3 regions of the Bacteroides sp. OM08-11 genome follow, and region 1 is predicted to be linked to each of the others. Evidence: riboswitches for the same ligand, from Rfam matches in the RefSeq annotation. Region 1 holds a riboswitch; each other region holds the start of a gene.
What was found. A riboswitch is a leader RNA that binds a small molecule or an ion and turns the genes downstream of it on or off. The one in region 1 is predicted to bind cobalamin.

Region 1 (8,493 bases):
GGGGTAAAGACGTATTTTTGCATTTGTGAATTCTCGCTTTACCGTATTTGCGAAACCGAAGAACAACGGATCGCCGGAAGCAAATACAATAATCGTTTCACCGGTTTCGGTAAAAACTTTTTCATATTGACGAAACACATATTCCAAAGGTACGGTAATAGAAATCCATTCGTTATTTTCCGGCAGCAACTTTTTGACCTTCTCCTTGTGTCGCATGCCACCCGAGAAGATTTTTCCTTGCCGTATGCATGTTATTACTTCCGGCGGGAAAAAAGGTTCCGGATTATCATCCATCCCTATAATTATAAACTTCTGCTCCATTATACTCTTATTTTATAACAGGACTTCAGACATCCCTTCCCGGCTGTAACTGTTCCGCATCATTATAGCAAAGTATGGCATTTACCAATGTTGCGGCAAGATTACTTCCCCCTTTACGCCCTTCCACTATGATTTTCGGTATTTCTTTAAATGGTTTTACCATGTGTTTGGACTCCTGCACATGTACAAAGCCTACAGGTGCAGCTATTATTCCGACAGGATACGTTTTCTCTTTACGTATCAAATCACAGAGTTCCATTAATGCTGTAGGTGCATTACCAAATACAAAAAGAGCATCAGGGTGTTCTTCTACCGCAAGGCGAATACCAGCCTGAGTACGTGTAATACCTTTCTCTGCAGCCAATGATACCGTACGAGGATCACCGAGATAGCATTTTACCTCTACACCGAGTCGCTCTAAAGCCCCCTTACGGATACCACTGGCAACCATTGTCACATCAGTGATAATTGTACGGATACGACCTTCGGCAATACCCTGATAAAGGGAAGCTACGGCACCGGTATCCGTGTGAAGTAAGTTCTCCATTTCGAAATCGGCTGTGGTATGTATAGCATGCAAAAGCGCCCATTTATGGTCAAGAGGAATATTTTTATTCTTTAATTCTTTTTCGATGGTACGGAAACTACGTATCATGATGTCCTGGCCTTTATTGGCCTGAAGATGATGTTTTGCTCCCTGAAGATGATGTTTAGGTTTCTGAAGATCATCTTTAGCGTTTTGCCCCCTATCTTTATAATATCCTCGTGGTGTAATTAGCATCCCATTCCATTCGTATGACTGTGAGTTACCTATAAGTACCACTGTAAACATATCAATATCTTCGGGGTTGAAAGCTTCCAGAGTCGTGATGTGTACTTCCTGTTCTGGTCGTCCCGCTTGGCGTACATAGCCTACCGGAGTTTGAGGAGAACGACCTTCTTGTAGGAATAATTCTTTCAGGCGATATAGTTGCCAGTAACGGCCTTCGCTTTTGGGATTATATACGGCAGTTACAAAATCGGCTGTCGCAGCAGCGATAATTCTTCTCTCTATACATTCCCAGGGAGTCATCAAGTCGGAAAGTGAAATAACACAGAAGTCGTGACCGACCGGCGCCCCTAATAGAGCGGCTGCCTTCTGAAAAGCACTGATACCCGGCAAAGAAACTATATCCACAGCACTGCTGCGTTCCCGTTTCATTTCATAAATAAGCGGCGTCATACCGTAAATTCCCGCATCACCGGAACTGATGACACATACCGTTTTTCCTTGCTCTGCCAGTTCAAAGGCTTGCTCTGCACGGACACGTTCCCGCTTCATACCGGTATCCACACATTCGGTTTCAGGGCGGAGATAAGGAGTTACAAACCGGAAATAATATTTATATCCTACCACTACGTCCGCTTCTTGCAAAGCCGTAAGCACGGCAGGTGTAATATCTTCTTTATTGCCCGGGCCAAGTCCGGCAACAATTATTTTAGGTTGCTTCATATATCATTATATTGGTATGCAAATATACGTTCTATTTGGCATATTCTTCACATGAAAACAAAACTTTCCACAGAATGGAAGTAAGTTTGAGAAACGGCTATTTTCCTTTATAACGTTTTTTCTTCCGCAGATAATGGATACTTAATACTAACCCTGTCATGGATACAGTATTTCTACTATTATGCTCCATATACAGTAATATCGAAGTGTATCGATAGCAGAACCGCCTTCTCGCCAATATGAAGTCTAGCGAGAAGGCGGCTGTTATAAAACTTCCTCTTTCACCATACAAACTGTAAAAAGAGAAAGTTGTAAGAACATCAAAAGGAAATTATTGTTCATCTTCCAAGACACGGATCTGTTCAAAATAGTAACCTTCTGCAATTTCCCTGCCTTTAGTTACAGTACCGGTTGCAATATCGTAGATATAAATACAGGGATTACTGTCTTTCGGATTGACACCAATATAGGCTTTACCACCAGCTATGGCAGTACGTTGGGAGAAACGTCCGCTACTGTATGGCAGATCAGTTCCGTTATAACTGAGACGTGTATATGATTTATTTGTCAGGTCTATGATTGCATAATAATGGCTATAGCTGTCTATACTGGTACCAAGTTCATCTTCACGGGCATAAGCAAGTACTTTATTATTACCTAAATATTCAATGGAAAGCAATTTGCCATCAGTCTTGAAACCATCGTAGTCGGGATCAAAATCTTTCTCTCCAGCTTTTATTTTTAACAGGTGAGATCTTTCCACTTTATCTGCATCATTTGACAGACTGGCGAGATAGAGGTTGCCACTTTCGTCAAAAGCTACACATTTCTGTAACAATTCCCCATAAGCACTACCTACCATTTCGTCTATTTTGGTAGTTTGCATATTACTTTCCACAGCCATTGTGGAAGCATTGATTACAGCAGTAAACACTTTTGATGCAGTAGAGTTTAAAGCGCCTTTTTTAGCTTTTCCGTAATAGAAGTAGATCAGCTTGTTATCTTTCTCGCGATAGGTCAAAATTCCGCTGGTCGTAAACGACGCTGAGCCTGTTGGCACTTGAATATCCAATGTACCTTCTTTAAGGATTTCCATGCTGGAAGCATCGAGCAGGGTATAAATAATCTCTGTACCATCTCCATTGGCAGCCATAATGATCAATTTATTATCCGGCATCCAAGCGTGGGTGTATTTACGAGGAGAATATGTGTTACCATTATTCTTGAATTTCTGTTCTTGAATAATATTAATTTGATTATCTGATAAAGTGTATTTACCGAAACGGTCACCGCTTACAGGCACTTGATAATAATATGCACCTTTAATTATGTTTTCCAGTGTCAGTTTGGAGTTTACTTCCGTACCTTCGCCCACAAAGTCTATGATTGGTTGATCTGCTTCCAAAGAAGATACACTTCTGACTAAAGTCTTTACATCACGTCCCATGCCGCCGTGTTTGTCCACGGCAATCCAAATATCAAAATGATAACTGTTTTCCGACGGATCAGGATCAGGAATAGGTGCCGGATTTTCATCATCCGAACAAGCACTGAATGTAATGGTCATCATCATGACTAACATGCCGACTAAAAATCTCAAATCTTTCATTTTTAATTATTATTATGTGATAAATTAATGAATAAAAAGTCTGAATTTAGCAAAGAGTGTCCGACCGGGCTTTTGCAATTTATAATTATCGTATAGCGTCTTGTTTAGGAAGTTAGTACATTCCACAGAAATATTATATTTATCTTGTTTCCATGAGTAGGTTAAAGCGGCATTACAAATGTGCTGTGCCGGGATACGTGCTTTACTTTCTATGGCACCATAGGTTTCCCACGAAAGGTAGAACCAATGTACCCATTGATAACTACATCCCATACGGAATTTACTTTGGGGAAGTAGCAGATTGTGAAAAGTATAATTTATTTCTGTATTACTAAAGAACCAAGGGCGATTGGGTATACGGTTATTATAAGTAGCAGAGGGTTTTCCATCTGTTTTATATTTTTTCTGATCTCGTGCATCCTGATAACTGATGTTTCCGGAAAGTTGTAACCTATTCTGCCAGTTATACTGTATTTCTCCTTCTATTCCTTTGATGTGTACAGCCGGAACATTATCATATTGCATGGTTCCATCTTCCTTAGGTGATACGACAGCTTGGATATAATCGTCTACGGAACGAATAAAACCATTGGCTTCATAATAAATGGTATGTCCATCGACTGGATGCCAAGTTCCAAAAATACCTAAATTGATATTATCACTACTCTCGGGTTTTAAGGTTACGTTGGCATATATAGTAGTTCCATTACCCAGTAATTCACGGGCAATAGGTAAACGGACGCTATGTTCATAAGAAAATTTAATAGAAAAAGGATCTAATATGGAAAAACGTGAACCTATTCCATATCCCCAATAATTTTTGGTTTGTGAACCTTTTACAATATCAGAGCCTGTGATGCTAGGTAAATCATTTTGTCTAATGTTCAAGTGATTGACGTAGTCCTTTATGAAGAATATATTCTCCATTTTTTCATTAAAGAAAGATTGACTGTATGATAAGCCTAATACATGTTTGGATAATACGTCATTAGTAGATTCGAAATCGGCATCAATTTCATCATATCTGTTGTTTCCCGTACGATTTAACAAATAATTAAGATTAAGACTGTGATGGTCATTTAAATGATAGTCCAAATTGGTACGTACAATGGTTAGTGGACGTTTGTAATGGCGCATCAGTCGCCCCCGTCCCATAATTTCACTTCGTGAACTTTGAATATAATCACCATTCCAGTCATATTGTCGATATGCGGTATCTACCGTTAACGAATGATCCCAAGTCTGTGAAAAAAGTGCATTCAATTGTAAGTTTTTTATTATGAAATCATCTTTTCGATAACGTGCAGACATATTCCAAGCATTCGTATTCCGTTCCGCCATACCATAAACTTTGCTCTGAACAGACCCCGTTTGTAATTCTTTATTAACTTTGGAATATGAACCGGATATGAAGAAAGCATCCGCCCATGATTTATTGGTAAAGCCAACTTCTATTTGTCCCAACAATGAGAAATAATCGTCATGAAAGCGTTTGCGATCCACTAATACATATTTACGGCTGTCTTCATCCCATACTTCAACATCTTTCATCGTATAGTCGTTCTTGGAATAATTCACTCCGAAGGTCGGTTTGATAATCAACCCAGTCTTGGACTCTATAAATTGTGCGTTCAAGTCTGCCTTATGTGTATGAAATGAACCAATGCCATAGGATAAGTCCAAATAGTTTTTCTTTTCCTGTTTGGTGATGATATTGATAGCTCCTCCTAGTGCATCTGTACCTAGGTTAGCCGGTACTACACCTTTGTATATTTCAATTCGGTCTATAATATTTACCGGCAGGTTTGACAATGAAACACCGCTTCCTTTCGTATCAAGTGGAATTCCATCCAAAAAATAACGTACAGAATTACCGGACATCCCGTTAATGGACATGTCGAAATCGGAACCGACTCCACCTTCTTCTCTTACCTTGACACCTGTTGTCCGGTTCACTAAATCATTAAGGTTATTCAGAGAATTAATGATTGGTTTTATATCGAGGGCATTGACAGCAAAAGCTCCTTCTTTTACTTTCTGTGTCCGGCTCTTTCCATATACCTCAACAGAGTTGAGCACAACAGAATTCTCTTCTAATATAAAATTCACTTTTTTATCTTGTTGGAGATTGAGGGTACGTTTCGATGTCTGGTAACCGATAAAAGATACAACAAGAGTATATTTGCCTGGTGTAACGGGTAGCGAATATCGGCCATTATCATCCGTATATGTTCCAATAGTAGTGTTTTCAACAGCAATTGTTACTTGTGGAAGAGGAATGCCGTGCCTGTCGGTAACTGTTCCTGATAAAACTACTTTATTTTGAGCCATTGTTGCCACTTGGCACATGCAGGTTATGCAAAACAAAATGTATGTGAAGAATTTCATTTCAAGTCGTTAGTTTATACATAATATTCATTGACTTGCTTCCGAAAAGAAAAGAGTATAGACAAAGAGAAATGATTTCTTTATGAATGATAAAGAATTACCAGACTCATTGTTTTACTGCTTTATTCCCCGAAAGCGTTAAAACTATGTTATTTTTGGCAGGTCTTCTGACTTGTCCATCTTTGAAACGCCTTCCCATCTTGATTAGCAGACAGTGGCAAAGTATATTCAAAGAATTAAAAGGACTTACAGCAGCGGGTCTGTTCAGGACTTACACCTGATTCCCTTTTCACCGTTCTTTTCGTGTTATTCAGAAAGGAACGAAACCAAAAAGTGTTGCAAAGTTATTAAAAAACTATATCTGAGCAAAAATAAGTTCTCTAAAATATTTTATCTTACAGAAAAAAGGTATTAATATTTTTTCTTCTTCTTTTCATTGCATTGCAAATTTTCTTGTTATCTTTGTCCTATGAAAATGGTTTCCAAATCATCTTAGCATGACGAGGAATTAAAAGGGAATCCTGTGAAAGTCAGGAACTATCCCCGTAGCTGTAAGCTTTGTCTCCCTTATGTGGAGGAATGTTGTAACCTATCTATAGCCACTGGTCATAAAAATAACCGGGAAGGCGTTGCAACAGAAGTCAGTCAGAAGACCTGCCATATTTTACTGATCATTCATTCAATGCTTTCGGGTGAAAAGCTATAGAACGAGTCCGCTGAAGATTCATTTTATTACTTGTATTCTGCGCATTGTTGTTTGAATTTATCGTAAATAATTTTTAAATCTTAAATTATAGATATGATTAATTCAGAGACTTTTATCGTCAAGAGAGATGGAAAGAAAGAAGCATTCTCACTCGACAAAATCAAAAATGCCATCAGTAAGGCATTTTTATCAGTAGGTAGTTTTGCTACACAGGATGTCATTACCAATATACTTAGTCGTGTGAGTATCAATGACGGAGCCAGTGTAGAAGAAATTCAGAATCAAGTAGAAGTAGCATTGATGGCAGAACATTATTATGCTGTTGCCAAATCGTTTATGTTATACCGCCAGAAACATTTGGAAGATCGGGAAGTACGTGATAAACTTCGTTTTTTGTTGGACTATTGCGATGCTTCCAATCCTGCCACAGGAAGTAAGTATGATGCCAACGCCAATGTCGAGAATAAGAATGTGGCTACTTTAATCGGTGAGTTGCCTAAAGCTAATTTTATTCGTTTAAATCGTCGCCTGCTGACTGATCGCCTGAAGGATATGTATGGCAAAGAAATCTCTGACCGTTATATTGAATTACTGAATAACCACTTTATATATAAAAATGATGAAACCAGTCTGGCGAATTATTGTGCAAGTATCACCATGTATCCATGGCTGATAAGTGGCACTATGTCGATCGGTGGTAATTCAACGGCACCTACAAATTTGAAATCTTTCTGTGGAGGTTTTATCAATATGGTGTTTATCGTATCCAGCATGTTAAGCGGAGCTTGTGCCACACCGGAGTTTCTGATGTATATGAATTATTTTGTTGGTAAAGAATTCGGTAAAGATTATTATAAACATGCTGATAAAGTTGTAGATCTCTCTACCAGGCAACGAACAATAGACAAAGTAATTACGGATTGTTTCGAACAAGTGGTCTATTCCATTAATCAGCCCACGGGTGCCCGGAATTTTCAGGCTGTATTCTGGAACGTAGCTTATTATGATAAATATTATTTCAATAGCCTTTTTGAACATTTTGTATTTCCAGACGGTAGTAAACCTGACTGGAGCTCATTAAGTTGGTTGCAGAAACGATTTATGAAATGGTTCAATAAGGAACGTACTAAAACAGTACTTACCTTCCCGGTAGAAACCATGGCGCTACTAACAAAAGATGGAGATGTATTGGATAAGGAGTATGGTGATTTCACGGCAGAAATGTATGCTGAAGGACATTCGTTCTTTACCTATATGAGTGATAATGCCGATTCTCTGAGCAGCTGCTGCCGTTTGCGTAACGAAATTCAAGATAATGGATTTAGTTATACTTTGGGGGCAGGTGGTGTATCTACCGGTTCAAAAAGTGTGTTGACGATAAACTTGAACCGTTGTATACAACATGCCGTAAAATCCGGTTTGATTTACCATTTCTTTCTCGAAGAAGTTGTGGATCTTGTTCATAAAGTACAGATAGCTTACAATGAGAACCTGAAACAACTACAAAACAAGGGTATGCTTCCATTGTTTGATGCCGGTTATATCAATATGGGACGTCAATATTTGACAATCGGTGTGAATGGTTTGGTGGAAGCTGCGCAATTTATGGGTATAGATATTAATGACAATCCCAAGTATGAAGCTTTTGTACAGGAAATATTGAGTATTATTGAAAAATATAATAAGAAATATCGTACAAAAGATTTGTTATTCAACTGTGAAATGATTCCTGCTGAAAATGTGGGTGTGAAACATGCCAAATGGGATAAAGAAGCTGGTTTCGAGACATTCCGTGATTGTTATAACAGCTATTTTTACATTGTGGAAGATACTTCGCTGAATATCGTAGATAAGTTCCGTCTGCATGGTCGTCGTTATATAGAACATTTGACGGGTGGCTCGGCACTGCACATGAATTTGGAGGAACATTTGAGCAAGGAACAATATAGGCAATTACTTCGTGTGGCTGCAAGTGAA
Region 2 (8,493 bases), on a different contig from region 1:
AGGATATCATTGAAGAAATTGTCGGTGAGATACGTGATGAATATGATGATGAAGAACGTACGTATGCAATTCTTAACGACCATACCTGGGTGTTTGAAGCGAAAACGCAATTGACGGACTTCTATAAGATAACCAAAATAGATGAAGAAACCTTTGATGAGGTGGCTGGCGATGCCGATACTCTGGCAGGGCTGTTGCTTGAGTTGAAAGGAGAGTTTCCTGCACTTCACGAGAAAGTTACTTATGACCGTTATGAGTTTGAAGTTCTCGAAATGGATAACCGTCGTATCTTGAAAGTGAAATTCACAATCAATTCAACTCTTGACTGATAACGTGCCTCTTTTTTTTCAAAATACAGAATTTGCCTGCCGGTGGGGCATTTGGAAAATGGATGAAACACTGGAAGAATTGCTTGTTTGTCTTCCTCATCAGGAATATTACAGGCAAAGTATGCAACGGTTTGCTGCCGGTCATCGTCGTTTGGAATGGTTGGCAGTTCGTGTGTTACTGTATACTTTGTTGGGAGAAGAAAAAGAGATTGCTTATTATTCCAACGGTAAACCTTATTTGCCGGACAATTCTGCTTCTATCAGTATTTCGCATACCAAAGGATATGTTGCAGTACTGTTGGGACCACCGGGGAATGAGGTTGGAATCGATATTGAGCAATACGGTGAACGGGTGAGGCGTGTATCGCATAAATTCATGCGTGATGATGAAATTCCGGAAACATTTCAGGGAACTGATATTTGGTCTTTGCTGCTTTACTGGTCGGCAAAGGAAACGATGTTTAAATGTATGAATGCTTCCGAAGTCGATTTCCGGGAACATTTGCGTATTTTCCCATTTACGGTAGACCGACAAGGCATTTTCTCCGCTGAAGAATATCGTACAGCAGAGAAAATGCACTATTCAATTCATTATTATATATATCCGGATTTTGTACTGACTATGAGTCTGTAAAATCACTGTTTACAGTCTTTCTAACTGTATGGTGAAGTGGCGCATCAATGGAGCTTCCCATGCGATACGTATTCCATGCTTAATGCTTTCGCGTTTATCATATACGTTTTTCAGGGCGGCAGCCACCACATTCATGTGATTGTCGGTATATACCCGGCGAGGAATAGCCAAACGCAACAAATCCAAGCCGTCGAAGCGGTTTTCACGAGTAACGGGGTCACGGTCGGCAAGCAGATAACCGATTTCGCAACCACGGATACCAGCTTCCAGATACAGTTCAATGGTTAAGGTTTGTGCCGGAAATTCTTCTTTGGGAACATGAGTCAGAACTTTGGGGGCATCTACAAAGATGGCGTGACCTCCTGCCGGACGTTGGTAAGGTATCCCGTATTCATCCAACTTTTGAGCCAGATATTCCACTTGGCGTATACGGGTTTCGAGGTTATCGAATTCTGTGTTTTCATCCAGACCGATGGCAAGCGCATTCATGTCACGACCATTCATACCACCATAAGTGAGGTATCCTTCAAATTGTACACAAAAACTTTTAGCCCCTTCATACCAGTCTTTCCGGCGGGTAGCGATAAATCCACCCATGTTTACGATACCATCCTTTTTGGCACTCATGGTCATACCGTCAGCAAGGGTAAACATTTCACGAGTAATCTCTTTAATGCTTTTTTCGCTATAGCCGTCTTCTCTCATTTTTATAAAATAAGCATTTTCGGCAAAGCGTGCAGAGTCGAATAATACAGGTTTGCCATACTTATCTGCAACAGCACGAACTTCGCGTAGATTTTGCATGGAAACGGGTTGCCCGCCGGCCGTATTGTTGGTGATAGTAACAATGATAAACGGGATACGGTCATTGTGTTCCTGCAAAGCTTTTTCCAGTTTAACCGGATCTACATTGCCTTTGAATGGAATTTCCAGTTGTGTTTGTTTGGCTTCGTCAATGGTACAGTCCAATGCCGTTGCTTTACGTCCTTCTATATGTCCTTTGGTAGTATCGAAGTGAGAATTTCCGGGAACGATGTCTCCCTCGTGAACCAAATAGGAGAACAGTACATTTTCTGCAGCGCGTCCCTGATGGGTGGGGATGATATATTCAAAACCCGTCAGACGGGTGATGACTTCTTTTAGTTTGAAGAAGGAAGTGGCACCGGCATAACTTTCATCACCCAACATCATTCCTGCCCATTGACGGTCGCTCATGGCACCCGTACCGGAGTCGGTGATGAGGTCGATATAAACTTGTTCCGATTTGAGTTGAAAGACGTTATAGTGGGCTTCTTTCAACCATTGTTCACGTTCTTGGCGGGTACTTTTACAGATAGGCTCCACCATTTTGATTTTCCATGATTCGGCAAATGGGATTTCCATAATCTTTTCTTTTTAGTATTTGACAATAGGTCATTGAAAAGTAGGTTAATTACTTTTTGTGTGCCGAATATAATTATAAAATAGCTATAAAACAATATTTGATCTTACTTTTTGTAAAATAAATGTCCGGGCGAAATCACTTCGACCGGACACTATTCAAATAAACTTGGCAGAGTTTATTGTAATTTTACTTTCTCTGAATCAGGTTTGATGAATGAAATGATGTGGACGATTTGTCCGGCTTCATTAGACTCAACGCTTTTTCCTCGAAAGCAATGATAAATGGTTGCATGGCAGGTCTTCTGACTCGTTTCTGTTACAAACACCTTCCCGGAAGCATGCTTCCAGTGGTATAGAGAGTTGTTGTCTGTAACATTGCATGAAACTTACAGCAGCGGGACTGTTCAGGATTTGCACCTGATTCCCTTTTAATTGCCATCTTTGAAAGAAAAAATGGCAAACCAATGCGTTGCAAAGATAAGAAGAATTTGGGAGAAAACAAGTTTATGAATATATTAAATGTCAGTGGGATGATACCGTTGGAAAGATGGTACAAATCCGTTCATAAGATAGTTTTTGTACGCTAAAGGAGATATTAACCTCATAATTAAGCTTCGTCTCAACCGCCGGGATATATATCTTGGCGGCTAAGATGGCCATCTCGGCAGCTGAGATTTGCATCTCGGCTGCTAAGATATAGTTTATCTTTAGGATGGTGTGCTTTTCTCCTGATGAGAATATATATTTATCAGCAGATTGATATACGTTTTTCAATATAGTGGGGTATATTGCCTGATATGCATCAGTATTTCTCTTTAGCCAATGTGAACACGAACTCCAGTCCTCCGCCTTGGCTGTTCTTGGCGGATATTGTTCCTCCATGTATGATGACGGCGTTTTTTACGATAGCCAATCCTAGTCCGGTACCTCCAAGTTTGCGTGAACGTCCTTTGTCCACCCGGTAGAAACGTTCGAACAGGCGGTTCAAATGTTCTGGTGATACGCCTACTCCGGTATCGGCAAAACTGAAATAATAAAAGTTCTCATCTTCACGGAAACAGCTGATATGGATGTGGATATGCGTTCCCGCATATGCAATGGCGTTATCCGTCAGATTACGGAAAATGGAATAGAGAAGAGAATAATTGCCTCGCAGTTGTATGTTGGGTTTTAAGGAATTGACAACAGTTATTTGTTTTTCTTCCAACTCTAAAGATACTTCGTTGACGATGTTGGTCACCAGCATGCTGATGTCCACTTTCTCCATGTCGATCATATTGGCGGCTTCGTCCATGCGTGTCAATACCGAAATGTCCCGTAGCAGACGGCTCAGACGGTTACTTTGAGCATAGCATCGTTCCAAAAAAGTCTGCATTTTCTCTCGGGAGATGGTTTCATTGTTTACAATGGTTTCCAAATATCCCTGAATGCTGCTTACGGGCGTTTTCAATTCGTGGGCGATGTTCTGAGTCAGTTGCCGTTTCATCCGTATCTGTTCTTCTTCCAGAGTAATATCATTGATGGAAATCTCGAAACTTAAATCCTGAAAGATAATACACTCCACAATAAAGATGCGTCCGTTTTTATTGATATTGACGGACATGCGTTTCTCTTCCTTGCCGGACGGACGTTTTTGTGCCTTGTTGATGAAATCCGTAAGTTTCTGGAATTCACAGATAGCGAAGATTTCTTCCGTTGTTTGCAGGTTGGAGTCAGAAATCAGATTGCTGTATTGGGTGAACAGATTGTTGACAAGTATTTCTTTTTTGTCTTTGGTGAATACCCCTAAACCTTCGCGTGAGGTCTGCAAGTGGGTAATCAGCTTTTCACGTTCGATGTATAAGGCTTCCTTCGTCTCACGTAGACGCTTGTATATCTGGATGATATGTTGGGATATTTCTCCCAATTCATTGTGTGGAAATGCTGATTGCATATCCATTTCTACAGGCTCGTTTTTATCGGCGCGTTTGGCAAACTCGCGTAGATGATTGATTGCTGTTCCGAGCTTGGAGGTGAACTTGTAAAAAACGAACATTAACAGCAGCGTTACAATGACGGTAAACCATATGTAGTGTGGATCTGCTGCCAGGCTGTTTATCAGATTGACATTGTAAGGCAATGCCGAACGGATAATATAGTTTTTATAAAGTGTGGCAGAATAGAAATAGGGCATTCCGGTAGTCTCGGAAGTTCGGCGCAAGTCGTATCCTTTTCCGCTTTTTAATGCGGTTTGTATTTCCTGGCGATTGATGTGGTTGTTGAATTGGCTGTGATTGATTTTATTGTAACTGTCGTACAATACGTCTCCGTGCAAATCCACAATGGTGACACGCAGGTCTCCGGCTATATATCGGGATGTGTAATTATCCAGCAGGGGAGTCCACAGGCTGTCGGGAATGTCCCGTATCTCTTGCTGCAGGCGTTCGTTGTAGTCTTGAAGTTGCGTGTCAAGTAATTCTACCTTGTATTCTTTTTCCCGTTGATACTGATAAGCGATGAAACAAATGGCGAATACAAGAAACAACGAAATTACCGAAAGGAATAACTTCCGGCTGAAAGACAAAAAATGTCCATCGTTATTCTGCTTCGAAACAATATCCATATCCTAAACGAGTTACAATGCATTTACCATAAATACCGATTTTTTTGCGCAGACGGGTAATGTTTACGTCGATGGTACGGTCTAGAACATATACCTCGTCACTCCAGATACGACCCAAAATGTCTTCACGGGAGAATACACGTCCTTTGTTTTGCAGTAATAGGAGTAGAATTTCGAACTCTTTTTTGGTGAGTGGGGCTTCTTCTCCATTTATACTTACTTTCTTTTTGATGATGTCCAGCACCAGTGTCTGGTAAACGAGCTGTTCCGGTATGTGCTCCGTTTCCTCCTGTTGTGTACGGCGTAACACGGCTTTGACGCGTGCAGCCACTTCGCGTAACGAGAATGGTTTGGATATATAGTCGTCGGCGCCCAGGTTGAACCCTGTTACCGTGTCGTTTTCTGTATCTTTGGCTGTAATGAATATGATGGGGACTTTGGCGGTCTTTTTATCCTTCTTCAGCATACTTGCCATTTTAAATCCGGAAATTTCCCCCATCATTACATCCAGTAATAAAAGATTATAGCTACTGATGTCCATCTTCAGGGCTTCTTCGGCAGAATTGGCCGTATCTACTTCGTAACCTTCGTTCTCCAGGTTGAACTTTAAGATTTCGCACAAATCTTCTTCATCGTCCACTACTAAAATCCGGTAATCGTTCATTGCATTTTTATTTATATGTGATGTGGAACTGACAGTTCCTTTATCACAAAGTTAAACTTTATTTCTTTTCTTCGACAAAAGTGCAGTGATTTTGTTACGGGAAAATGAAATAAGTGTTACATTATCATTACATTTGTAGTGAAGGATGTGGTTGGGAATTTATTTTCCAGTCATTCTTTATATTTTCAAACTATAAATGACTGGTTGTACTATGAAAAATTATTGTAAAAAAACGTTATGGAGTAAGATTATATTGGGTATCCTGGCTACAGGATGTATGATTTTTTTGTTATATCGGAACGAATCGCGATTATGTAATGAACAAGCGAAAACAATATTTAGGAAAGCATTAGTACAAGAATTGCAAAAACGGGATACTGTATCTGTTTTTCATTGGACTAATAAAGAAACAACACTTTTTTTGGAAGAAAATATTCCAGATGTGGTAAAGATAGAAACAGAACTTGGTGAAAAAGAATATCGAATACCATCTGAGAAATACCAATATAGTATTGTAAAAGATGAAACTCAACGTGGTTTGCTGACTTACCTTTTAAGTGAAAATCCTTTGAACGTGGATTCTATAAATGTGATATGGGATAGTTTATTAACCACAATAAATCCTGACCTAAAGACTTATACACGAGTTTCCATTACGGATTTGGAAGGATATATAACTTCTTCTTATTCAAAAATAAATTTAAGTTCCATTCCAGCTGATAGTTTATGTTCTTACTATATAGGGGCCCGTTGTGAAATTGAAGTAACGGGTTTTATCTTTTATCATTGGTGGGATATTCTGTCTTTTCGGTATATATTGATAGTGGGTTTACTTTGGCTTTTGATAGGAAGTCTTTTTTATCTCGGGAAAAAAATATATTGTTGGATAAAACTTAAATTAGTTGAAGAAAAGATAGTTATAATAGAGAAAGAAGTTCCGGTTATTCCTGTGGAAACAGAAAAATCATGCACTTATCAGTTGGGTAAAGATTTTTATTTTGATGTAGAGCGGAAAATGCTGAAGAAAGACGGTATTATTAGGAGATTGGCTCCTCAAGTGACTGATTTGTTTGTATTGTTCCTTAGGAATAAATATCATAAAATTTCTGTAAAGGAGATTTGTGCTGCACTTTGGCCTGACAGTAGCGGAACTGTGGAACGTGTACATACAGTAATGCGTCGTTTACGTAAATCATTGTCGAGTATTTCAGAACTTCAGATTAACTATGAACATGGTGAATATCAGTTAATAATTCCCCATTTCATCGAAAAAAATGAAGTTACTGATGATGTGGAAGTAGATGTTCCCGTACTGACTGATACTGGCAAGTAATATATAGTCAGCATTTGTCAGCGTTAAAAATAGGAGATTGATTTTATAGTGCATAATTTTACACCATCATTAATTTATAATATTATGATTTCGTTATGAAGAAAAATGGATTATTTGCAATCTTGTTGTATGTATTGAGTATAATGTGTTTTGACGCCGCCCAATCGCAGAAAAAGCTTGATGATTTGTTCTAAAATAATGTAGAAGCTTTAGCTACTGGTGAAGATGAAGTACCTGTACATTGTTATGGAAGTAGAAGTGTGGACTGCCCTTCTGGTGCTAAAGTGAAATTCGTAATTTCAGGTTTTGGCCTTGATACTCAATGTTGGTAGATATATTAATATTTTAAGAAATGCTTGTTGTTGGACTAATAATAAGGGAGGAGTATTTCTGTTTGTATATAGGTAGGCTGTGATAAGTGTTTATGAAAAGGATACTTATAAAATGTCCTATTTATTATGTGATGGTTAGATGAATTTTATATAGTTGAAAATCAATTAGGTACCTAATAATTTGTTAAGAAAATGTTTAATATAAAAAAGACGCCGATGAAAACATAGAAAGAATGAGATATTTAAATGATTTTTTGTATCACAGATGAAATAATTATAAAAATCAACATTTATGAAAAAAATATATATATTCTTACTTTTATTGATAGTGGCTATTAATATAGGTTTCTCTATATGCGGAGAAATGAAATTTTCAGATTTGGAATTGTTAAAATTAGAAGCGCTCGCAAATCCAGAAATTGATGCAGGAGGAGGAAGAGGACCATTACGTTCGTATGGATGTGTAATTATAGTAAATGAAATTGCCGGACATCATGATGATGGCTCTCCTGTTATTATCCCCGTTGCATACCCTGGAGAACAGGGAAATTGTGAGGGAATTACTGGTTCTTGTTCTCCATATTCATGTACGAAGATTTATTAAATACTACTAATAATCAGGGGGAATTTTTTGTAGAAAGAATAGCTCCTCCTGATTCTTTAATTATTATCTATATACTATGAAACTATTTGTTTTTTGTTTTATTACATGTATTTTGTGTGGGTGTCGTTCCATGACATATGATGATGAATCTTGCGAAAACATAAAAGAAATATTGATAAATCCTGAAGAAGTTGAAGCTTTTTGGGATTTGTCCGTTAGATTGAATGATTCAGTGGATATTATATCTTTGGAAGTAACAGATGAGTGTCTGATTTCTGCTATAGGTAAATTCGAATATTATAAAGATTATATATTTATATCGGATAGGACGAACGCTAAAATTTTCATGTTTTCTTCGACGGGAAAATTTATAAAAAGTATCGGTAATTTTGGGAAAGGTCCCGGCAGATATTCTTCTTTAGGAGACTTCAGTTTTAAAGGTGATTCTATTGTCGTTCAAGATGCCTTCAATGATAGTTATATTATATATGATTTCTTTAGTGATGCTTATCGGGAAGTTTCTTGTGATGTACATGGAGTGGAATTCGTTTTGTTTGATAATATTGCTTATGTCATTTCAAATTATTATCAATCGAAATATGGAAGTTATAA
Region 3 (8,493 bases), on a different contig from region 1:
AAGTATCTTCTTCCTGATTGCCCAGCAACCTACGTTACAAGGATTTGATGGAATAAAGGCGCTATGTGACCATCTGATTTTAAAGAAAGAGGTGGCCAGAGAAAACTTCATGCCGATTGATTTGTTGACAAAGGAGAATATCGAATTTTACTATAACCAGCGTAACGCCGGAACAAGGCTTTTAATTTAAAGAAATAATCAATTAATAACATAATAATGAAGACGAAATACCTTAAAATCAATCCTGCGGATAATGTTGCAGTAGCTATCGTGGCACTGCCGGCAGGCGAAAAACTCACAGTGGACGGAAAGGAAATCGTTTTGAACGAGGATGTGCCTGCCGGACATAAATTCGCGCTGAAAGATTTTGCAGAAGGCGAAAATGTAGTAAAATACGGATATCCGATCGGACATGCACGTATGGCAAAGAAACAGGGGGATTGGATAAATGAAAATAACATCAAGACAAACCTTGCCGGACTGTTAGAATATTCGTATAACCCGACGGAAGTATCGCTGAATATACCGAAGAAAGATTTGACATTCAAAGGATATCGCCGTAAGAACGGTGATGTGGGAGTGCGCAATGAAATCTGGATCATTCCTACCGTAGGTTGCGTAAACGGTATCATCAACCAACTTGCCGAAGGATTGCGTCGTGAGACAGGTGGCAAAGGGGTGGATGCTATTATGGCTTATCCGCATAATTATGGTTGCTCGCAACTGGGTGACGACCATGAAAATACTAAGAAAATATTGCGTGACATGGTATTGCATCCCAATGCCGGTGGAGTACTTGTGGTAAGCTTGGGTTGTGAAAACAATCAGCCTGACGTATTCCGCGAGTTTCTGGGTGATTATGACTCTGACCGTGTGAAATTTATGGTAACACAAAAGGTGGAGGACGAATATGAAGAAGGAATGAAGTTGCTGCGTGAACTTTATGAGAAGGCAAGCCAGGACAAACGTGTGGAGGTGCCGTTGAGTGAGTTGCGCGTAGGATTGAAATGCGGTGGCTCCGACGGTTTCTCGGGTATTACCGCCAATCCGCTGCTGGGGATGTTTTCTGACTTCCTGGTTGCTCAGGGAGGAACGAGCGTGCTGACAGAAGTACCGGAAATGTTTGGTGCAGAGACTATCCTGATGAACCGTTGCCGCAACAAAGAGTTGTTTAACGAAACGGTGAAACTGATTAACGACTTCAAGGAATATTTCCTCTCCCACGGTGAACCGGTAGGCGAAAATCCTTCTCCGGGTAACAAGGCAGGAGGTATCTCGACCCTGGAAGATAAAGCGTTGGGATGTACGCAGAAATGTGGCAAGAGTTATGTGGAAGGGGTATTGCCTTATGGCGAACGCCTGAAGGTAAAAGGTCTAAATCTGCTTTCCGCTCCGGGCAATGACCTGGTGGCTGCTACGGCGCTTGCTTCATGTGGATGCCATATGGTATTGTTTACTACCGGACGCGGAACGCCTTTTGGAACGTACGTGCCGACTATGAAAATTTCTACAAATTCTACCCTCGCCAAGAATAAACCGGGATGGATTGATTTCAATGCGGGAGTCATCCTTGAGGACGAACCGATGGAGAAGACATGCCAACGGTTCATTGAGTATGTGATCCGGGTGGCAAGCGGTGAGTTTGTGAATAACGAGAAAAAGGGATATAAAGAAATCGCTATCTTCAAAACAGGAGTTACGCTGTAGAAAGAAGTTAAAGAGACAGAGGCAAATAGCTAATTATAATAAGAGCGACGCAGAACCATTTTGTGTCGCTCTTCGTTTTTTTATAACTTTGCAGCGAACTTATAAATAATCTTTTATATGTCTACAAATATAAATACAGAGACCACCTCAAGACACAAAGGAGGCTGGTGGTCATTGAGCCCACTGGTAGTATTCCTTTGTCTTTACCTGGTGACATCACTGCTTGTCAACGATTTCTATAAAGTACCTATTACGGTAGCGTTCCTGCTTTCTTCCTGCTATGCTATCGCCATCACCAGAGGATTGAAACTGGAGCAACGTATTTACCAGTTTTCGGTAGGTGCCGGAAATAAGAATATATTGCTGATGATCTGGATTTTCGTCCTTGCCGGCGCCTTTGCACAAAGTGCTAAACAGATGGGAGCCATTGATGCCACTGTAAACCTTACGCTACATATCCTGCCGGACAACCTGTTGTTGGCAGGCATTTTTATTGCCGCCTGTTTTATCTCGCTTTCCATAGGGACGAGTGTAGGAACAATCGTGGCTCTTACGCCGGTAGCCGTGGGACTGGCGGAAAAGACCGGCATCGACCTTCCTTACATAGTGGCAATCGTCGTAGGAGGATCATTTTTCGGAGATAACCTTTCGTTTATTTCAGACACGACGATCGCATCCACCAAGACGCAGAATTGCGTGATGAGAGACAAATTCAAGGTGAACTTTATGATCGTAGTACCGGCGGCACTTATCGTATTGGGCATCTACATCTTCCGGGGATTTTCCTTATCGGCTTCACCGCAAATACAGGAAATAGAATGGATGAAAGTAATTCCCTACCTCATCGTACTGGGTACCGCGATAGCGGGAGTCAATGTGATGGTGGTTTTGCTGCTCGGTATCATCTCCACAGGAATTATCGGATTATGTACGGGGATGGACCTCTTCAACTGGTTCGGAGCGATGGGAACGGGCATCACAGGAATGGGCGAGCTCATCATTATCACCCTGTTGGCGGGCGGTATGCTCGAGACAATCCGTTATAACGGAGGAATAGATTTCATTATATCACGTCTGACACGGCACGTCAAAGGTAAACGCGGAGCAGAATTCAGTATTGCGGTATTGGTAAGCATAGCCAATCTCTGCACCGCCAACAATACAATCGCCATCATCACCACAGGACCTATTGCCAAGGACATCGCCCTACGTTTTCATCTGGACCGCAGAAAAACAGCGAGCATACTGGATACATTTTCCTGCCTGATACAGGGCATCATTCCATACGGAGCACAGATGCTGATAGCGGCAGGACTAGCAAGCATATCGCCACTGAGCATTATCGGCAACCTGTACTATCCTTTCTGTATGGGTACATTCGCCATATTGGCTATATTGATAAGGTATCCGAAAAGATACTCTTGAAAATGAAGTATTGATAATAAACGTTGGGTGATAATAGGTTATCCGAAAAATAATTCATCGTTTATAATTCATAATTCATAAATATTCCGTACCTTTGCACCCGCTATTACGAGATAGTAGCATAATTCAAATCATTAACTAAAAACATTTTAATTAAATGGCAACAAAAATCAGATTGCAAAGACATGGACGTAAAAGCTACGCTTTCTACTCTATCGTAATTGCAGACGTAAGAGCGCCACGTGATGGTAAATTTATTGAGAAGATTGGTACTTACAATCCCAACACCAATCCCGCCACAGTAGATTTGAAGTTCGACCGCGCACTTGACTGGGTATTGAAAGGTGCACAACCTACCGATACTGTCCGCAACATCCTTTCCCGTGAAGGTGTTTACATGAAGAAGCACCTCCTTGGTGGTGTAGCTAAAGGTGCATTCGGCGAAGCAGAAGCAGAAGCTAAATTCGAAGCTTGGAAAAACAACAAACAAAGTGGTTTGGCTGCTTTGAAGGTTAAAGAAGAAGAAGCCAAAAAAGCTGAAGCAAAAGCACGTCTCGAAGCCGAAAAGAAAGTAAATGAAGTAAAAGCTAAAGCATTGGCCGAAAAGAAAGCTGCTGAAGAAGCTGCTAAGGCTGCTGCTGAAGCACCGGTTGAAGAAGCAACTGAAGCTCCAGCTGAAGAAGCTCCCGCTGAATAAAAAAGCACAGCATCCCTATAAAAATGGGACAACAAAACATAAAATCCTCTCCGGTTATGCCGGAGGGGATTTTTTATTATTATCTTTGTCCCCTACAAAAATTATTTATTAAAAGAATGAACAATGAAAAAAATTACTTATCTGCTCGCTGTCGCCGCTGTATTCGCAGCTTGTAACAGCAACAAGGGTTACACCGTAACCGGAACTGTAGAGGGTGCTGCCGATGGCGACACTGTTTATCTGCAAACTATACAAGGGCGTCAACCCGTTAAATTGGATTCAGCCGTCATCACTAATGGAACTTTTACCTTCAAAGGTGCTCAAGATACCGCAGTCAACCGCTACATCACTTACCAAGCTGCCGACAAAGACGGTATGATGACCATTGATTTCTTCCTCGAAAACGGAAATATCAATGTAAAACTGACTTCCGGAGAAGAAGATTCCGCAACAGGTACTCCCAGCAATGACGCCTATCAGGAAATCAGAACCCAGCTCAATGGATTGAACAGCCAGATGATGGCTATCTATAATTCGATGTCCGACACAACTTTGACCGACGAGCAACGCGAAGCCAAAGGAAAAGAAATGGAGGCGTTGGAAAACAAGATGATGGAAGTTACCAAAGCAGGCATTCAGAAGAACATCACCAATCCGGTAGGTGTACATTTGCTGAAACAGAACTTCTACTATATGGATGTAGCCGATCTTGATCCGTTGATGCCGCAAATTCCTGCCGCATACGAAAACGATGAAATCATCGTCAAAATCAAAGACAACGTTGAAAAGATGAAGGCTACTGCTGTAGGACAGAAATTCACAGATTTTGAAATGCAGACACCGGAAGGCAAGACAGTGAAACTGTCCGATTACGTTGGAAAAGGTAAGGTAGTGCTCGTTGACTTCTGGGCGAGCTGGTGTGGTCCTTGCCGTCGCGAGATGCCTAACCTGGTAGAAGCATACGCCCAATACAAGAATAAGAATTTCGAGATTGTAGGTGTTTCTTTAGACCAAAGCGCCGACTCTTGGAAAGAAGCTATCGAAAAGCTAAATATCACATGGCCGCAAATGTCTGACTTGAAATACTGGAATTGCGAAGGTGCCAAACTGTATGCTGTAAGCAGCATTCCCCACACCGTATTGATTGACGGTGACGGAACAATCATTGCACGCGGCTTGCACGGTGACGGTTTGCAACAGAAATTAGTGGAAGTCATAAAATAAGTGGAAGCCGGATAAACAGAGGCCGGCCCCTCTACATAATCAAAGCCTCGCATTAAATTAATTAATGCGAGGCTTTTGTATATATATGTAGGATTAGCTCCAATGAAATACACCATTTACTCCCATAAGATGTGGCATTTGCCTCCATAAGGTGTGGCATCTCAGAAAGAAAATATCCGTTCTGCCATATCCATCCCCAGTTTCACCGTCTGCCACTGTTTTTCTTCATCGGTATCAGAAAGATGAAGAAGGCTATCCGCATCGGGCAGACAAAGCGTGAAGCGCTTCAATGGAATATAATTCAATACTTCCTCTATTTTCGCCTGCAACTCATCCAGCTCATCTTCTTCCGGATAATAGGAAATTACAAAGCCAAATACAGCTTCTTTTTCACGGACAAACCACAACAGACGGCTACGGTCGCAAATGCCGCAATCATAATTCAGAAAATATGCATCGGCTCCATGAAGCCGTATCAGCATATCTGTCGCTGCATGAAAAGCGACAAACAATCCGTCCGGCCGTTCACGCAACACCCGGTTATTCAGCCGGACAGCCTCATCCATCAAAAGAGATTTCGCACCATCAAACTGCACATAACGACATCCTAAATTATAGAGTGCTGATAATAAATTCTTGTAGGCTACCGCCAAGTCATCCGACAATACATTTATATCCGGATAAATCCGTTCCAACTGCAAAGCGTCAATTTCACGAAGAATTTTGGTGAGTAATTTTCCCGGAGATGGTATATGCTGCTTCGCCAATACATCCCCGACAACAATCCCTGTCAGAAAAGTATAATCATCAAGAATGGGATGATGCGACAGGCTAACCCTTCCGGTCAATTCCAGAACTTTGGATGCAAAATCACCGGTATGCGATTTATAGCCAAGTCCTTCCCAGCCTTCAAGGAAATCACGGTTACGAAAGCCTCCATCTGTAACGACTTTCATTCCTTCGGATTTAAGACGTTCGACAAGGTTGCGTATTTCAGCATTTTCGATGGCCTGCAAGGTATTTAAACTAATCTGTCCTTTCTGATACTGCGCCCATGCATCTTTCAATGTAGCTGGTGCCCACAATGTCCCTGCAATATCAACTTTGAACGGGGGAGACAATTTTTCCATAATCGTTCTTTTTTGAAATTAAAAATTCACCTTCTGCTCTATCCCACGAGTAGCAAAAGAACACTAAAGAATGGCAGGTCTTCTGACTTGATTTCCATTTCGAGCAGCCTTCCCAATCATTCTCCAATATCGAAAAACCATTAGTGGCAGGAGGTAATTACTGAAATGTTTAATATGAAACCTTACAGCAGCGGGACTGTACGGGACTTACACCCGTTTCCCTTTTAATTGCAAATAGCGAAAGCCATAAGCAAACCAATTCGCTACAAATATAACTAAAGTATTTGAAAACACATAAGTAGACTTTTCTTTTTTCATTTATAAATTCAAAACAATTTTACATCATCGAATGATACGATTTTCATTAAAGTTTACTTATAATCATCTCATTTAAAATAAAGTTTTCCATTCAACAAACAAATACACTTGGTTATCAACATATTAACCATTTTTAATCACACAAAAGTTTTCCAAAAAGAAAATCATATAGAGAACTATTATATCTTTGTCCACTCAATTAAGTAAAACAATAAAATCTAAAAAAGCAACGGTAATGATACAAACGGTAATCAAGCGTGACGGACGTATTGTCGGTTTCAATGAAGAAAAAATAGTGACTGCCATTCGTAAAGCCATGCTCCATACGGACAAAGGAGAAGATTTGCAGTTAATTCATCAGATCACCGATCACATCTCTTTCAGAGGAGAGCCGCAGATGACGGTAGAAGCTATTCAGGATATGGTAGAAGTAGAACTGATGAAAAGCAGCCGCAAGGATGTCGCACAGAAATACATCGCTTACCGCAATCAACGCAGCATCGCCCGCAAGGCTAAGACACGTGATATCTTTCTGGAAATCATCAATATCAAGTCCAATGATATCACTCGTGAAAATGCCAACATGAACGCAGATACTCCTGCGGGGATGATGATGAAATTTGCCAGTGAAACCACCAAACCGTTTGTAGACGATTACCTGTTGAGTGATGATGTTCTGGATGCCGTCAGCCAAAACTACCTGCACATCCACGACAAAGATTATTATCCCACGAAGAGCTTGACCTGTGTACAGCATCCGTTAGATCGTATCCTTAACTACGGTTTCTCTGCCGGACATGGAGAGTCGCGTCCTGCCAAACGCATCGAAACCGCCAGTATCTTAGGTTGCATCTCATTGGAAACGGCTCAGAACGAAATGCATGGCGGACAGGCTATTCCCGCTTTTGACTTCTATCTGGCTCCGTACGTCCGTAAAAGTTATATTGAAGAAATCAAAAACCTGGAGGAATTGTATGGCAAGGATTACTCCCACCTTTATCAGAAGGAGTTGACGGACTATCTGCCACAACCCTTGGACGGACTGTCTGATGAGAAACGTATCGTCCAACATGCCGTCAACAAGACTGTAGCCCGTGTACATCAGTCTATGGAAGCATTTATCCATAACATGAACACGATACATTCCCGTGGAGGTAACCAAGTGGTATTCAGCTCCATCAACTATGGTACAGACACCTCTGCCGAAGGACGCTGTATCATCCGCGAATTGCTGAAAAGTACTTATCAAGGAGTGGGAAACGGAGAAACAGCCATCTTCCCCATCCAAATCTGGAAGAAAAAACGAGGAGTAAGTTATCTGCCCGAAGACCGTAATTACGATCTCTATCAGCTTGCCTGCAAAGTAACCGCCCGCCGTTTCTTCCCCAACTTTCTGAACCTTGATGCTACTTTCAACCAAAGTGAGGAGTGGAAAGCTGATGATCCCAAACGCTACGAACACGAAGTAGCCACAATGGGATGCCGTACACGTGTTTTTGAAAACCGTTTCGGACCGAAAACCTCCATCGGACGTGGAAATATTTCATTCTCCACAATTAATATCGTCCGCCTTGCCATCGAATGTATGGATATAGAGAATAAAGAACAACGCATCGCCCGCTTCTTCTCCAAGTTGGACTCCATGCTCGAGATTACGGCACGCCAGTTGCACGAACGTATGGAATTCCAGAAGACTGCATTCGCCAAACAGTTCCCCTTGCTGATGTCTGCCCTATGGATAGGTAGCGAAAAGCTGAAACCGAACGATAGCATTGCCCCGGTTATCAATCAAGGTACATTGGGTATCGGTTTTATCGGTTTGGCCGAGTGTCTGGTTGCACTACTTGGAAAACACCATGGCGAATCGACAGAGGCTCAGGAGCTGGGAGTCAAAATCGTGACCTACATGCGCGACCGCAGCAATCAGTTCTCCGACCAATACCAGCATAATTATAGCATATTGGCCACTCCGGCCGAAGGGTTATCGGGCAA

Region 2: another riboswitch for cobalamin. It lies ahead of DXC10_RS08755 (tryptophanase); the one in region 1 lies ahead of nrdD (anaerobic ribonucleoside-triphosphate reductase).
Region 3: another riboswitch for cobalamin. It lies ahead of DXC10_RS13710 (cobalamin biosynthesis protein); the one in region 1 lies ahead of nrdD (anaerobic ribonucleoside-triphosphate reductase).

Annotation. Positions count from the first base shown of each region.
Region 1 covers NZ_QSTJ01000009.1:27,777-36,269, reverse strand. The annotation lists gene cbiE (precorrin-6y C5,15-methyltransferase (decarboxylating) subunit CbiE) at 1-321, opposite strand, end outside; partial or broken gene DXC10_RS16760 (precorrin-8X methylmutase) at 347-991, opposite strand; partial or broken gene cobJ (precorrin-3B C(17)-methyltransferase) at 1,072-1,813, opposite strand; gene DXC10_RS14460 (hypothetical protein) at 2,145-3,422, opposite strand; gene DXC10_RS14455 (TonB-dependent receptor domain-containing protein) at 3,447-5,810, opposite strand; cobalamin riboswitch at 5,950-6,156, opposite strand; cobalamin riboswitch at 6,270-6,487, shown strand; gene nrdD (anaerobic ribonucleoside-triphosphate reductase) at 6,610-8,493, shown strand, end outside.
Region 2 covers NZ_QSTJ01000004.1:55,321-63,813, reverse strand. The annotation lists gene DXC10_RS08765 (gliding motility-associated protein GldE) at 1-329, shown strand, start outside; gene DXC10_RS08760 (4'-phosphopantetheinyl transferase superfamily protein) at 334-963, shown strand; gene DXC10_RS08755 (tryptophanase) at 973-2,346, opposite strand; cobalamin riboswitch at 2,621-2,827, opposite strand; gene DXC10_RS08750 (ATP-binding protein) at 3,149-4,948, opposite strand; gene DXC10_RS08745 (response regulator transcription factor) at 4,923-5,612, opposite strand; gene DXC10_RS08740 (hypothetical protein) at 5,824-6,945, shown strand; partial or broken gene DXC10_RS16710 (hypothetical protein) at 7,152-7,277, shown strand; gene DXC10_RS08735 (hypothetical protein) at 7,570-7,881, shown strand; gene DXC10_RS08730 (6-bladed beta-propeller) at 7,958-8,493, shown strand, end outside.
Region 3 covers NZ_QSTJ01000008.1:37,155-45,647, forward strand. The annotation lists gene DXC10_RS13685 (LacI family DNA-binding transcriptional regulator) at 1-190, shown strand, start outside; gene DXC10_RS13690 (UxaA family hydrolase) at 217-1,707, shown strand; gene DXC10_RS13695 (Na+/H+ antiporter NhaC family protein) at 1,825-3,132, shown strand; gene DXC10_RS13700 (30S ribosomal protein S16) at 3,290-3,829, shown strand; gene DXC10_RS13705 (TlpA disulfide reductase family protein) at 3,953-5,053, shown strand; gene DXC10_RS13710 (cobalamin biosynthesis protein) at 5,215-6,183, opposite strand; cobalamin riboswitch at 6,238-6,458, opposite strand; gene DXC10_RS13715 (anaerobic ribonucleoside triphosphate reductase) at 6,737-8,493, shown strand, end outside.